Regions from separate parts of the Streptomyces albofaciens JCM 4342 genome, predicted to be linked through region 2. Evidence: predicted binding sites of a transcription regulator. Region 2 holds the regulator's gene; each other region holds the start of a gene.

Region 1 (4,929 bases), 1.1 Mb from region 2:
CCACCCGTCCCGGCCGCCACCTCACCCCTGTACGACCTGCCCAACGTCCTGCTCACCCCGCACATCGCCGGCTCCCTCGGCGGCGAGCTGCACCGCATGGCGGACCAGGCGCTGGACGAGGTCGAGCGTTATGCGCGCGGGGTGCCGTTCGCCGATCCGGTACGGCCGGAGGAGCTTGATCGGTTGGCCTGACGGGGCCTGACGGAGGGCCTGGGATGTCTGGGCGGCCGGGTGTCTGGGCGGCTGCGCGGCCGGGCGGCTGCGCGGCCGGGTGGCTGGGCGGCTGGGCGGCTGGGCGGCCGGGGCACAGGAACACGCCGGCGCCCCGTCAACGGGACGAGGCCCGGCCCCCTCGAAAGGGGACCGGGCCTCGTACGGCTGAGCAGCCTCGGAGCGAGGTGCCTCAGTGGGAGTGGCCGTGACCGTGACCGGCGTCGGCCTCCTCCTCTTCCTTCTTCTCGACGACCAGGGTCTCGGTCGTGAGCAGCAGGGAGGCGATCGACGCGGCGTTCTCCAGCGCCGAGCGGGTGACCTTCACCGGGTCGATGACGCCGGCCTTCACCAGGTCGCCGTACTCGCCGGTGGCGGCGTTGAAGCCCTGGTTCTTGTCCAGCTCCGCCACCTTCGAGGTGATGACGTAGCCCTCAAGACCGGCGTTCTCGGCGATCCAGCGCAGCGGCTCGACGGCGGCGCGGCGGACGACGGCGACACCGGTGGCCTCGTCGCCCTCCTTGCCGAGGTTGCCCTCCAGCACCTTGACGGCGTGCACCAGGGCGGAGCCACCACCGGAGACGATGCCCTCCTCGACCGCGGCGCGGGTCGCGGAGATGGCGTCCTCCAGACGGTGCTTCTTCTCCTTGAGCTCGACCTCGGTGGCCGCACCCACGCGGATCACGCAGACGCCACCGGCCAGCTTCGCCAGACGCTCCTGGAGCTTCTCGCGGTCCCAGTCGGAGTCCGTGGTCTCGATCTCGCCCTTGATCTGGTTGACGCGGCCCTCGACGTCCTCGGACTTGCCGCCACCGTCGACGATGGTGGTGTCGTCCTTGGTGACGGTCACGCGGCGGGCGGTGCCCAGCACGTCCAGACCGGCCTGGTCGAGCTTGAGGCCGACCTCCTCGGCGATGACGGTCGCGCCGGTGAGGGCGGCCATGTCGCCGAGCATCGCCTTGCGGCGGTCACCGAAGCCGGGGGCCTTGACGGCCACCGCGTTGAAGGTGCCGCGGATCTTGTTGACGACCAGCGTCGACAGGGCCTCGCCCTCGACGTCCTCGGCGATGATCAGCAGCGGCTTGGAGGAGCCGGCCTGGATGACCTTCTCCAGCAGCGGCAGCAGGTCCTGGATCGAGGAGATCTTGCCCTGGTGGATGAGGATGTACGGGTCCTCCAGGACGGCTTCCATGCGCTCCTGGTCGGTGACCATGTACGGCGACAGGTAGCCCTTGTCGAAGGCCATGCCCTCGGTGAAGTCGAGCTCCAGACCGAAGGTGTTGGACTCCTCGACGGTGATGACACCGTCCTTGCCGACCTTGTCCATCGCCTCGGCGATCAGCTCGCCGACCTGCTTGTCCTGGGCGGACAGGCCGGCCACGGCGGCGATGTCGGACTTTTCGTCGATCGGGCGGGCGGTCGCGAGCAGGTCGTCGGACACGGCCTTGACCGCGGCGTCGATGCCCTTCTTCAGGGCGGCCGGGGAGGCACCGGCGGCGACGTTGCGCAGACCCTCGCGGACCAGCGCCTGGGCCAGCACGGTGGCGGTGGTGGTGCCGTCACCCGCGATGTCGTTGGTCTTGGTCGCCACCTCCTTCACCAGCTGCGCGCCGAGGTTCTCGTACGGGTCCTCGACCTCGACCTCACGGGCGATGGTCACACCGTCGTTGGTGATGGTCGGGGCGCCGAACTTCTTGTCGATGACGACGTTGCGGCCCTTGGGGCCGATCGTCACCTTCACGGTGTCGGCAAGCTTGTTGACGCCGCGCTCAAGGGCGCGACGGGCGTCCTCGTCGAACTTCAGGATCTTCGCCATGAGTTACGTGTCCTTAGTCGTTCTCTCCAACGAACTGCGCCCCGGGCGACCGGTTGTTTAGACGCGGGAACCAGGGGCGCAGATCAAGGCAATCTTCGGTGAATTACTTCTCGACGATCGCGAGCACGTCGCGCGCCGAGAGAACGAGGTACTCCTCGCCGTTGTACTTCACCTCGGTGCCGCCGTACTTGCTGTAGAGCACGACGTCGCCGACGTTCACGTCGAGCGGAAGACGGTTGCCGTCCTCGAAGCGGCCCGGGCCAACGGCCAGGACGACGCCCTCCTGGGGCTTCTCCTTGGCAGTGTCCGGAATGACCAGGCCCGAAGCCGTGGTCTGCTCGGCGTCGAGCGGCTGGACCACGATGCGGTCCTCAAGCGGCTTGATGGCAACCTTGGAGCTGGCGGTCGTCACGATCCGACCTCCCCCTTCGGAGATCTCACGGGGTTAACTGTCTGAGGTGGCGACCAGGTGGATCCGTCGTCGCGGGTGCCGGACCTGCCCGTCGCTGTGTTTGGCACTCCCCGGTGGAGAGTGCCAGGGCCGAGACTATGACGCGGTTAGCACTCGGTCAAGCGGAGTGCCAATTTGCCTCGCGGCGCGTCTGTGGGGGGACGGCGGGCCGTTGAGCACCTTGCCCGGGGTGGGGCTTGCCCATGCATGCGCTTCGCGCGGGTGGTGGGGGGACTGGACCGCGCTTCGCGCGAGGTTTTGCGCTGTCGCGCGGGATTCGCATTGGTTTGTTGTGGGGCGGGGGCGCACAGGGGGCCATCTCTCCCCCAGCCTCCGGCCGGGGGTGCCCCCACGGCGCCTGGAGTGAACCAGGCTTGGTTGTGGACCGGGGCTACGGTCGTCCTGCGGGGAGTGTCCCCCTGCGCACCCCCTCCCGTCGGATTGGCGAGTGCGGGCCGGTGGGGGGAGGGAAAAGAATGAGCTTGGTGCGCGCCGCCATGTGCTGAAGCTTGCGGCTGTGTGGCGCGCAAAATGGGGCAGACGGCCCACAATGGCCGCATGCGCATACTGGTCGTGGAGGACGAAGAAGGGGTGGCCGACTCCTTGCGGCGGGGGCTGGCGGCCGAGGGGCATTGGGTCGATGTTGCCCGGGACGGGCATCGGGGGCTGGAGCTGGCGCTTTCGCAGGGGTATGACGCGATCGTGCTGGACGTGATGCTGCCGGGGCCCAGCGGGTACGAGATCTGCGGGCGGCTGCGGCGTCGGGACGACTGGACGCCGGTGCTGATGCTGACGGCCAAGGACGGCGAGTACGACGTGGCCGAGGGGCTGGACGCGGGCGCCGACGACTACCTCACCAAGCCGTTCTCCTTCGTTGTGCTGCTCGCCCGGCTGCGCGCCCTCACCCGGCGCGGACGGGCCGCCGAGCGCCCCCGTACGCTCCAGTGCGGCGACCTCACCCTGGACGCCGAGGCGCGCCGTTGCCGCCGTGGCGACACGGACATCGAGCTGACCGCCCGCGAACTGGCCGTGCTGCGTTGCCTCATGACGGGCGACGGTCAGGCGGTCGCCAAGCGGGACATCCTCGACGAGGTCTGGGACTCGCCGGCCGATGTGGATCCCAACATCGTCGAGGTGTACGTCTCGTCCCTCCGCAAGAAGATCGACACCCCGTTCGGCCGCCACTCGATCCGTACCGTGCACGGCACGGGGTACCGGATGGCGCCCGGTGAGGACTGAGGTCCGGCTCCGGCCCGCCTCCATGCGCGGCCGGTCCGCCGCGGCCGCCGCCCTGGCCATGGCTCTCGTGCTGGCCGTCGGCGGCGGCTGGCTCTACGCGTTGCTGCGCGCCAACCTGCTGGACAACACCACCAGCCGTACCGAGGTGGCCGCCCGCAAGGTCGCCGCGCAGGCCGACACCGGCGCGCTTCCCGGGGTGCTGGCGTCGCCCGCCGACGGTGTCGATCTGGTGCTGGTGCTGGACGATGCGGGCCGGGTCGTCGCCAGCAGCCTGCGGTCCGCCGATCCGCTGGCCGCCGAGCTGCGGGGGCTGCGCCCGTCCCCGGGACAGGATTCCGCCGACCGTGTCCTGACCGGCGCCCCGGCCGCGACGGCGGGCGGCTCGCGCGCGGACGTGGTCGTGGTGCGGGCCACGCCGCCGGGCGAGAGCGGCCGGGTGCGGTACGTGTACGCGGTCACCGTGCTCTCGGACGTGGACGACGCCACCCACGCCATCGGCGTCGCCCTGCTCGCCAGCGCCCCGCCGCTGATCGCGCTGGCCGCCGCCATCGCCTGGGCGGTGACCGGGCTGGCGCTGCGCCCGGTCACCGCGATCCGCAGGGAGCTGGCCGCGGTCAGCGAGAGCGAGCTGGACCGGCGGGTGCCGGACCCCGCGGGCGGTGACGAGATCGCGCTGATGGCCCGTACGGTCAACGCCACCCTGGACCGGCTGGAACAGGCCGTCACCCGGCAGCGCCAGTTCGTCGCCGACGCGTCGCACGAGCTGCGGAATCCGATCGCGGCCGTGCGCTCCCGGCTGGAGGTCGCGCTGGCCGCGGCCAACGAGGGGTCCGACCGCTCCTCCGTACGCGCGGCCCTCCGCGACGTCGAGCGCCTCCAGCGGATCGCCGCCGACCTGCTCCTCCTGGCCCGTCTCGACGCGCACGCCCCGCGTGCCGCCGAGCCCGTCGACCTGGCCCTGCTGGCGGCCGAGGAGGCCGCGCGCCGGCCGGGGCGCGGCGGGCCCCGGCTGGTGGTGGTGGCCGACGAGCCGGTACCCGTACGGGGTGACCCTGCGCAGCTGGAGCGCCTGCTCACCAACCTGGTCGACAACGCGCTGCGCCACGCGGCGTCGGAGGTCCGGGTCATCGCGCGGGCCCTGGTGGGCACCGCCGTACCGGACCGGACCGTACTGGAAGTGGTGGACGACGGGCCCGGCATCCCGCCGCCCGCC
Region 2 (4,929 bases):
TACCTGATCATCGACCCCATCATGGCCCAGTGCGTCCTCCTCCCCGACCCCATCGGCACCGGCGAGGAAGCCGACTACACGGTGCAGCGCATCACCAAGTTCGGCGACCCCGTACCCCTGGACCTGCTCGGCGTGAAGCTGGACACCGCCGAGTTCCAGACGTTCACCGACGTCAGGCCCCACTCCCACCCGTAACGAAGTCGATCAGCTCCTCCACCCGCCCCAGCAGCGCCGGCTCCAGGTCCTTGTAGGAGTGGACCGAGCCGAGGATCCGCTGCCACGCGGCGCCCGTGTTCTCCGGCCAGCGCAGCGCCCGGCACACGCCCGTCTTCCAGTCCTGGCCGCGGGGGACGGCCGGCCAGGCGGGGATGCCGACGGAGGCGGGCTTCACAGCTTCCCAGACATCGATGTACGGATGTCCGACGACCAGGACGTTCTCATCGGTGACCGAAGCCGCGATGCGGGACTCCTTCGAGCCGGGAACCAGATGGTCCACCAGGACGCCGAGGCGGGCGTCGGGGCCGGGGGAGAAGGAACGCACGATGGCGGGGAGGTCGTCGACGCCTTCGAGGTATTCCACGACGACGCCCTCGATGCGCAGGTCGTCGCCCCAGACGCGTTCCACCAGCTCGGCGTCGTGGCGGCCCTCCACGTAGATGCGCCCGGCGCGGGCGACCCGCGCGCGGGCGCCGGGTACGGCCAGGGAGCCGGATGCCGTACGGGCGGGGCCGCGCGCGGCGGGCCGGGCCGACGGCCGTACGAGGGTGACGGGCTTGCCGTCCAGCAGGAAGCCGCGCGGGGTCATCGGGAACACCCGGTGCTTGCCGAAGCGGTCCTCAAGGGTGACCGTGGGCCCTTCCGCGGTCTTCTCGCAGCGGACGACCGCGCCGCAGAACCCGGTCACGGCCTCCTCGACCACCAGGTCCGGCTCCGCCGCGACCTCGGGAGCCGGCTGCTGCTTCTTCCACGGCGGGGTCAGGTCCGGGCCGTACTGTCTGCTGCGCACCCGACAGACGATAAGAAGAGATGGCCGGTCAGCGCCGCGACACGCCGAAGCGACGGCTGAGCGCGTCACGTTGCCCACGGACGAATCGGGCATCCACGACAGCGCCGTGCCCGGGTACGTACACCGCGTCCTCCCCGCCGAGCGCCAGCAGCCGGTCCAGCGCGGCGGGCCACTGCCCGGGGACCGCGTCCGGCCCGGCCTGCGGCTCGCCGGACTCCTCGACCAGGTCGCCGCAGAAGACGACCGCGGGCGAGCCGTGGGTGCCGGGGACGAGGACCACCAGGTCGTGCGCGGTGTGCCCGGGACCGACGTTGGCGAGCAGCACCTGCCGGCCGCCGAGGTCGAGGATGCGCTCGCCGGAGACCAGGTGGCGCGGGCGGACGAGCAGGTCGGTGGCCTCGGCGGCGGCGTCGGGGTGCACGCCGTACGCCACCGCGTCGCGCCGCAGTTCTTCCTGGGCGCGCGGCAGATACGCGTCGAGGCCCGCCGCGCCGAAGACCTGGACGCCCGCGAAGGCCGGGGCGCCCAGGATGTGATCGAAGTGGGGGTGGGTCAGCGCGACGTGTGTCACGTCACGGCCCGCGATGCCGCGCAGCTCACGGCGCAGCCGGGCGCCGTCCCCTAGCGTCGCGCCGGTATCGACGATCAGCATTCCGGAGGCGCCGACGACGGCGCCGACCGTCTCGTCCCAGCCGGGCATCCGGCGCCGCCCGACGCCCGCGCCGAGCTCTTCCCACCCGGCTTCTTCCCACGTCGTACGCATAGGGAGACGCTAGCGGCCGCGCGATACGGTTGCCCGTCGGACCGGCGGTTCCCGGGCGCCCGCCGGCCCCCGCGGTGCGCCGCCCCGGCCGCGCCGGGCGGGCCTCCGGTACCGCGGCCCTTGCCCTGTCCATGTGACCCGGCCGTACACTTGGTCCGGGTCTGGCACTCGGACCTGATGAGTGCCAGGGAAGACGACCCGGGAAGAACCCGGCCGCGCGCCGGTGACACGGCCGGACTGGAGGTGTGCGCGATGCTCAGTGAACGCAGACTCGAAGTGCTGCGCGCCATCGTCCAGGACTATGTCGGGACCGAGGAGCCGGTCGGCTCCAAGGCGCTGACCCAGCGGCACAAGCTCGGTGTCTCACCCGCCACGGTCCGCAACGACATGGCAGCGCTGGAGGACGAGGGCTTCATCGCCCAGCCGCACACCAGCGCCGGACGCATTCCGACGGACAAGGGCTACCGTCTCTTCGTCGACAAGCTGGCGGGCGTCAAGCCGCTGTCCAGCCCCGAGCGGCGCGCCATCCAGAACTTCCTGGACGGCGCCGTCGACCTGGACGACGTGGTGGGGCGCACGGTACGGCTGCTGGCGCAGCTCACGCGGCAGGTCGCCGTCGTGCAGTACCCCTCCCTGACCCGGTCCACGGTGCGCCACGTGGAGCTGCTGTCGATGGCCCCGGCCCGGCTGATGCTGGTGCTGATCACCGACACCGGCCGCGTCGAGCAGCGCATGGTGGACTGCCCGGCGCCGTTCGGCGAGACCTCCTTGGCGGACCTGCGGGCGCGGCTGAACAGCCGTGTGGTGGGCCGGCGGTTCACGGACGTGCCGCAGCTCGTGCAGGATCTCCCGGAGTCCTTCGAGCAGGAGGACCGGGGGACGGTCTCGACAGTTCTGTCGGTGTTGCTGGAGACTTTGGTGGAGGAGACCGAAGAGCGGCTGATGATCGGCGGCACCGCCAATCTCACGCGCTTCGGGCACGATTTCCCACTGACCATCCGGCCGGTGCTGGAGGCTCTGGAGGAGCAGGTGGTGCTCCTCAAACTGCTCGGGGAGGCCAAGGACTCCGGCATGACCGTACGCATCGGGCATGAGAATGCCCATGAGGGCCTGACGTCCACATCGGTCGTCGCGGTCGGCTACGGTTCGGGCGACGAGGCAGTCGCCAAACTCGGCGTGGTCGGACCGACCCGCATGGACTACCCCGGAACGATGGGAGCGGTACGCGCAGTGGCACGTTACGTCGGACAGATCCTCGCGGAGTCGTAAGTGGCCACGGACTATTACGCGGTCCTGGGCGTACGGCGCGACGCCTCGCAGGACGAGATCAAGAAGGCTTTCCGGCGGCTGGCGCGCGAGCTGCACCCGGATGTGAACCCGGACCCGAAGACCCAGGAGCGGTTCAAGGAGATCAACGCCGCTTACGAGGTGCTCTCGGACCCGCAGAAGAAGCAGGTCTACGACCTCGGCGGCGACCCCCTCTCGCAGGCGGGTGGCGGTGGCGGGGCCGGCGGCTTCGGCGCGGGCTTCGGCAACTTCTCCGACATCATGGACGCGTTCTTCGGCACCGCCTCGCAGCGCGGACCGCGGTCCCGCACGCGGCGCGGCCAGGACGCGATGATCCGACTGGACGTCGAGCTGGACGAGGCGGCCTTCGGCACCACCAAGGACATCCAGGTGGACACCGCCGTCGTCTGCACGACCTGTTCGGGTGAGGGCGCGGCGCCGGGCACCTCGGCGCAGACCTGTGACATGTGCCGCGGCCGCGGCGAGGTCTCCCAGGTCACCCGGTCCTTCCTGGGCCAGGTCATGACCTCGCGGCCGTGCCCGCAGTGCCAGGGCTTCGGTACGGTCGTGCCGACCCCGTGCCCCGAGTGCGCCGGCGACGGGCGTATCCGTTCGCGCCGTACGCTCACGGTCAAGATCCCGGCCGGTGTGGACAACGGCACCCGCATCCAGCTCGCGGGCGAGGGTGAGGTCGGCCCCGGCGGCGGACCGGCCGGCGACCTGTACGTGGAGATCCACGAACTGTCGCACCCGACGTTCCAGCGGCGCGGCGACGACCTGCACTGCACGGTCACCATCCCGATGACGGCGGCGGCGCTGGGCACGAAGTGCCCGCTGGAGACGCTGGACGGCATGGAGGAGATCGACATCCGGCCCGGCACCCAGTCCGGCCAGTCGATCCCGCTGCACGGCCGCGGCGTCACCCACCTGCGCGGCAACGGCCGCGGTGACCTCATCGTGCACGTCGAGGTCATCACGCCGAACAAGCTCGACGCGGAGCAGGAGGAACTGCTGCGCCGCCTCGCCAAGCTGCGCAACGAGGAACGCCCGCAGGGTCAGTTCCAGCCGGGACAGCAGGGGCTGTTCTCGCGGCTGAAGGACGCGTTCAACGGACGCTGATCCCTAAGAGGGCCGGATGGACGGCGGCCGGGCTCCGAGCCCGGCCGCCGTCCTCGTCGTCCCCCCGCCCCTGCCCCCGCCCGCCGTCCCGGCCCGCGCCCGAAGTGCCCCGAACGCCGGGCGTGTTTGATCTTGGTGCGGACGGACCCGGTTCGGGACCGGGCGTGCGGCGTGACACGATGTGGGCATGCCCACAGCGCTGACCGATCTCTGTCGCTATCCGATCGCGCAGGCCCCGATGGCGGGCGGAGTGGCCCGCCCGGAGCTGGCCGCCGCCGTCTGCGGAGCCGGCGGGCTCGGCTTCCTGGCCGCCGGTTACAAGACCGCGGACGGGATGTACCAGGAGATCAAGCAGTTGCGCGGGCTGACCGACCGGCCCTTCGGCGTGAACCTCTTCATGCCGCAGCCCTCGCTCGCCGAGAACGCCGCCGTCGAGGTCTACCGCGAGCAGCTCGCGGGCGAGTCGGCCTGGTACGAGACCCCGCTGGACGAGATCGACCCGTACGGCGGCGTCGACGACGGGTACGAGGCCAAGCTCGCCATCCTGCGCGAGGACCCGGTGCCGGTCGTCTCGTTCCACTTCGGCTGTCCCTCCCGCGCCGTGCTCGACGCCTTCGCCAAGGTCGGTACGTACACGATCGTGACCGCCACCACCGCGGCCGAGGCGCAGGCCGCGCAGTGGTCCGGCGCCGACGCGGTCTGTGTGCAGGGCATCGAGGCCGGCGGCCACCAGGGCACCCACCGCGACGACCCG
Region 3 (4,929 bases), on a different contig from region 2:
TCTCCGCCTCCGCCGGATCGATGTCCGAGCCCGCGAACATCGGCGTGTCGACATAGCCGGGGCTGACCGAGTTGACGCGGATGCCGCGCCCGGCGAGCGCCGCCGCGAGGGTCCGGGCGAGGTTGTGCGCGGCGGCCTTGGTCGCGGAGTGCAGGGTGGCGTCCGCCTGCCCGCGCTGGAGCAGCGACGAGGCGTTGATGACGACCGCGCCGCCGTCCCGCAGCAGCGGCAGCGCGCGCTGGACGGTGAAGAAGACGCCCTTGAAGTTCACGCCGACCGCGCGGTCGAAATCCGCCTCGGTGATCTCTTCGAAAGGGGCCGCGGCGTACATACCGGCGTTGGCGAAGATGATGTCCAGGCGCCCGAAGTGATCCCGTACGGCCCGCACGACGGCGTCGAGGTCGGCGACGGAGGCGGTGTCGGCCCGTACGGCCAGCACCCGGCCGGCGGCCACGCCGGCGACGCCCGTACCGCCGCCGGGGACGCCCGTCGCACCGGCCGCGGCGGCCGGCTCGCCGCCCGTCACCGCCGCTTCCGCCCGCTCCCTCAGATGCGCGGCGGCCGCGTCGAGCCGGCGCTCGTCGCGCCCGCACACCACCACCCGCGCGCCGTCGTCGAGCAGCCGCCGCGCGGCCGCCAGGCCCACGCCGCTGCTGCCGCCGGTGATCAGCGCGACGGTGTCCGCGTCGAACCGGTCCGGTCGGGCGGTCCGCCCGTTTCGAGTCGTCATGGGCCGATCGTGCACCGATGGCCCGGGGGCGGCGCAAGGACCGCCGTACGGAACCGGCGGACCTCAGCCGTACGAGACCCATGCACGCCGGACGAAAACGCCGCCGGGGCGGCACCCCCTGGAAGGAGGGTGCCGCCCCGGCGGTCGAGGACAGGTGATCCGGGAGGATCAGAAGTCCATGTCACCGCCCGGCATGCCGCCCGGAGCACCGGCCGCGGCGGCCTTCTCCGGCTTGTCGGCGATGACGGCCTCGGTGGTCAGGAACAGCGCGGCGATCGACGCGGCGTTCTGCAGCGCGGAACGGGTGACCTTGGCGGGGTCGATGATGCCCTCGGCGATCATGTCGACGTACTCGCCGGTCGCGGCGTTCAGACCGTGGCCGACGGCCAGGTTGCGCACCTTCTCCACCACGACGCCGCCCTCAAGGCCGCCGTTGACGGAGATCTGCTTCAGCGGGGCCTCCAGCGCCAGCTTCACAGCGGCGGCACCGGTGGCCTCGTCGCCCTCCAGCTCCAGCTTCTCGAAGACCGAGGAGGCCTGCAGCAGGGCCACGCCACCGCCGGCGACGATGCCCTCCTCGACGGCCGCCTTCGCGTTGCGCACGGCGTCCTCGATGCGGTGCTTGCGCTCCTTGAGCTCGACCTCGGTGGCGGCACCGGCCTTGATGACGGCCACGCCGCCGGCCAGCTTCGCCAGACGCTCCTGGAGCTTCTCGCGGTCGTAGTCCGAGTCGCTGTTCTCGATCTCGGCGCGGATCTGGTTGACGCGGCCCTGGACCTGGTCGCTGTCACCGGCACCGTCGACGATGGTGGTCTCGTCCTTGGTGATGACGACCTTGCGGGCGCGGCCCAGCAGGTCGAGACCGGCGTTCTCCAGCTTGAGGCCGACCTCCTCGGAGATGACCGTGCCACCGGTGAGGATGGCGATGTCGCCGAGCATGGCCTTGCGGCGGTCGCCGAAGCCCGGGGCCTTGACGGCGACGGACTTGAAGGTGCCGCGGATCTTGTTGACGACCAGGGTCGACAGGGCCTCGCCCTCGACGTCCTCGGCGATGATCAGCAGCGGCTTGCCCGACTGCATGACCTTCTCCAGCAGCGGGAGCAGGTCCTTCACGTTGCTGATCTTGGAGTTGACGATCAGGATGTACGGGTCGTCGAGCGACGCCTCCATACGCTCCATGTCGGTGGCGAAGTACGCCGAGATGTAGCCCTTGTCGAAGCGCATACCCTCGGTGAGCTCCAGTTCCAGACCGAAGGTCTGGGACTCCTCGACGGTGATGACGCCTTCCTTGCCGACCTTGTCCATGGCCTCGGCGATCAGCTCGCCGATCTGGGTGTCGGCGGCGGAGATGGAGGCGGTGGAGGCGATCTGCTCCTTGGTCTCCACGTCCTTCGCCTGCTCCAGCAGGGCGGCGGAGACGGCCTCGACGGCGCGCTCGATACCGCGCTTGAGGGCCATCGGGTTGGCGCCGGCGGCGACGTTGCGCAGGCCCTCGCGGACCAGGGCCTGGGCCAGGACGGTCGCGGTCGTCGTGCCGTCACCGGCGACGTCGTCCGTCTTCTTCGCGACCTCCTTGACCAGCTCGGCGCCGATCTTCTCGTACGGGTCCTCCAGCTCGATCTCCTTGGCGATGGACACACCATCGTTGGTGATCGTGGGGGCGCCCCACTTCTTCTCAAGGACGACGTTGCGGCCCTTGGGGCCGAGGGTGACCTTTACGGCGTCGGCGAGCTGGTTCATCCCGCGCTCGAGACCGCGCCGTGCCTCCTCGTCGAACGCGATGATCTTGGCCATGTGAAGTGGTCCTCCCGGACTGGGGGTCCCCCCGGACGGAGTCTGGGGGAGGGTGGATACTCCGGACCGCGCTGGCGCCCGCGACGGACGGTCTGCGACCCTGTGGTTCCTTGCCCCACCGGCCCGCCGACCTCACCGAGTCGGTCCTTAGCTGTCACTCTCACTCGTAGAGTGCTAACGCAATGATTAGCACTCGGCACACGAGAGTGCAAGCGGCTTCGCAGAAGCCTCCTACAGGGGTGGCGGTCGGGCGACGGGAGGGAGCAAGCGGCTTCGCAGGAGCCTCCTCCAGGGGTGGCGGTCGGGCGACGGGAGGGAGCAAGCGGCTTCGCAGAAGCCTCCTACAGGGGTGGCGGCCGGGCGACGGGAGGGAGCAAGCGGCTTGGGGGAGCCTCCCCGCCGCGTCCCCGGCGTCAAACCGGGCGGGGCCGGGCGACCCGGCCTCCCCCGCAAGATCCACCCCAACACAGAAGGTCCGCGCCCCCACGGGAGGACGCGGACCTTCGTACGCAGCAGTCGGTCGGCGCTATCAGCCGGCCACGCGGACCATGTCCGCCTGCGGCCCTTTCTGGCCCTGCGAGATCTCGAACTCGACCCGCTGACCCTCCTCAAGGGTGCGGTAACCGTCCATCTGGATCGCGCTGTAGTGGACGAAAACATCCGCACCACCGTCGACCGCGATGAAGCCGTACCCCTTCTCCGCGTTGAACCACTTGACGGTGCCCTGAGCCATGCCTAACTCCCCTATTACTGGCCCTTGCACAGGACCGCACTCCGCGGACCCGGGTCAGACCTCACCCCCCGACAGGAGGGGGTGTGCGCCGGAACGCGTCGACCGCCGCTGAATGTATCTGTCCAACTGCCCAGCGCAACAGGTCAATCGGACGAGAATTCTGCTCGCGAACAATCGCAAAAATGCGGTTATAAGCCCTTACTCCCGGGCAAGTCGGGCCGGGCAAAGCTCACCAATGGGACGAACCACGTCCGCACTTCGCCCGCAACTTGCCGGGGTCTCAGATGCGTTCGGCACGGGCTCGACGAGGGGTCACCCCAACTGTATCGCCTTTAACAACACGGAATCGCCCCGTCCGCTTCGCGGTGGACGGGGCGATTCCGGCCGTCGGCCCCCGAAAGGGCCGGAAACGATCCTTACGATTTCCCGGCGCTGTTCCCGGTGCTCTGCCCGGCGCTCAGCAGCCGCCGGCCACCGCCGGGATGATCGAGACGCCCGCGCCGTCCGGCGTCGGGGTCTCCAGGCCCTGCTCGAAGCGCACGTCGTCGTCGTTGACGTAGACGTTCACGAAGCGGCGCAGCTTGCCGGTGTCGTCCAGGACGCGTGCCGCGATGCCGGCGTGGTTCTTCTCCAGGTTCTGGATGACCTCGGAGAGGGTCGCCCCTTCGGCGGGCACCTCGGCCCGGCCGCCGGTGTAGGTGCGCAGGATGGTCGGGATGCGGACGTTGACGCTCATGGTGTTCTGCCTTCCAGGTCGCGGGAGGAGTGGGCGGAGGGACGGGCGGACCGGGGTCCGGCGGTCAGCCCGCCAGGCCGGCCGCGCGGAACGCGTCCAGGCTCGGCCGGATGGTGGCCGTGGGCCCGGTGGTCGGCGCGACCGCGTCCAGCGTCTTGAGCCCGTCGCCGGTGTTCAGCACGACGGTGGTCAGCGCCGGGTCGAGCAGGCCGTTCTCGATCAGCTTCTTGGTGACGCCCACGGTCACACCGCCGGCGGTCTCCGCGAAGATGCCCTCCGTACGGGCCAGCAGCTTGATCGCGTCCACCACCTGCGCGTCGTTGACGTCCTCGACCGCGCCGCCCGTACGCCGGGCGATGTCGAGCACGTACGGGCCGTCGGCCGGGTTGCCGATGGCCAGCGACTTGGCGATGGTGTCCGGCTTCTGCGGCCGTACGACGTCGTGACCGGCCTTGAAGGCGGTCGAGACCGGCGAGCAGCCCTCGGCCTGGGCACCGAAGATCTTGTACGGCCGGTCCTCGACCAGTCCGAGCGCGATCAGCTCCTTCAGACCCTTGTCGATCTTCGTGAGCTGGGAGCCCGACGCGATCGGGATGACGATCTGGTCCGGCAGCCGCCAGCCGAGCTGCTCGCAGATCTCGTACGCGAGGGTCTTGGAGCCCTCGCCGTAGTACGGGCGCAGATTGACGTTGACGAAACCCCAGCCCTCGCCGAGCGGGTCGCCGATCAGCTCGGAGCAGAAGCGGTTGACGTCGTCGTAGGTGCCCTCGATGCCGACCAGCTCGCCGCCGTAGACCGCGGCCATGACGACCTTGCCCGCCTCCAGGTCGTGCGGGATGAAGACGCAGGAGCGGAAGCCGGCGCGGGCCGCCGCGGCGCCCACCGCGCCGGCCAGGTTGCCGGTGGAGGAGCAGGACAGGGTGGTGAAGCCGAAGG

The links. Region 2 encodes HrcA, which represses chaperone genes, less so after heat shock. Its sites were predicted from a motif close to TTNGCACTCNGNNNNNCNGAGTGCNAA; they were not measured.
Region 1: groES (co-chaperone GroES) is a predicted target of HrcA. The motif match lies at 2,585-2,611, and genes of this name have one in related genera.
Region 3: groL (chaperonin GroEL) is a predicted target of HrcA. The motif match lies at 2,711-2,737, and genes of this name have one in related genera.

Annotation. Positions count from the first base shown of each region.
Region 1 covers NZ_PDCM01000001.1:777,449-782,377, reverse strand. The annotation lists gene CP973_RS03755 (hydroxyacid dehydrogenase) at 1-192, shown strand, start outside; gene groL (chaperonin GroEL) at 404-2,026, opposite strand; gene groES (co-chaperone GroES) at 2,130-2,438, opposite strand; gene CP973_RS03740 (response regulator transcription factor) at 3,036-3,716, shown strand; gene CP973_RS03735 (sensor histidine kinase) at 3,706-4,929, shown strand, end outside.
Region 2 covers NZ_PDCM01000001.1:1,830,841-1,835,769, forward strand. The annotation lists gene CP973_RS08290 (Uma2 family endonuclease) at 1-195, shown strand, start outside; gene CP973_RS08295 (DUF3097 domain-containing protein) at 173-1,006, opposite strand; gene CP973_RS08300 (MBL fold metallo-hydrolase) at 1,035-1,769, opposite strand; gene hrcA (heat-inducible transcriptional repressor HrcA) at 2,022-3,038, shown strand; gene dnaJ (molecular chaperone DnaJ) at 3,039-4,175, shown strand; gene CP973_RS08315 (nitronate monooxygenase) at 4,363-4,929, shown strand, end outside.
Region 3 covers NZ_PDCM01000002.1:3,776,870-3,781,798, forward strand. The annotation lists gene CP973_RS36385 (SDR family NAD(P)-dependent oxidoreductase) at 1-730, opposite strand, end outside; gene groL (chaperonin GroEL) at 899-2,524, opposite strand; gene CP973_RS36395 (cold-shock protein) at 3,054-3,257, opposite strand; gene CP973_RS36400 (MoaD/ThiS family protein) at 3,715-3,993, opposite strand; gene thrC (threonine synthase) at 4,058-4,929, opposite strand, start outside.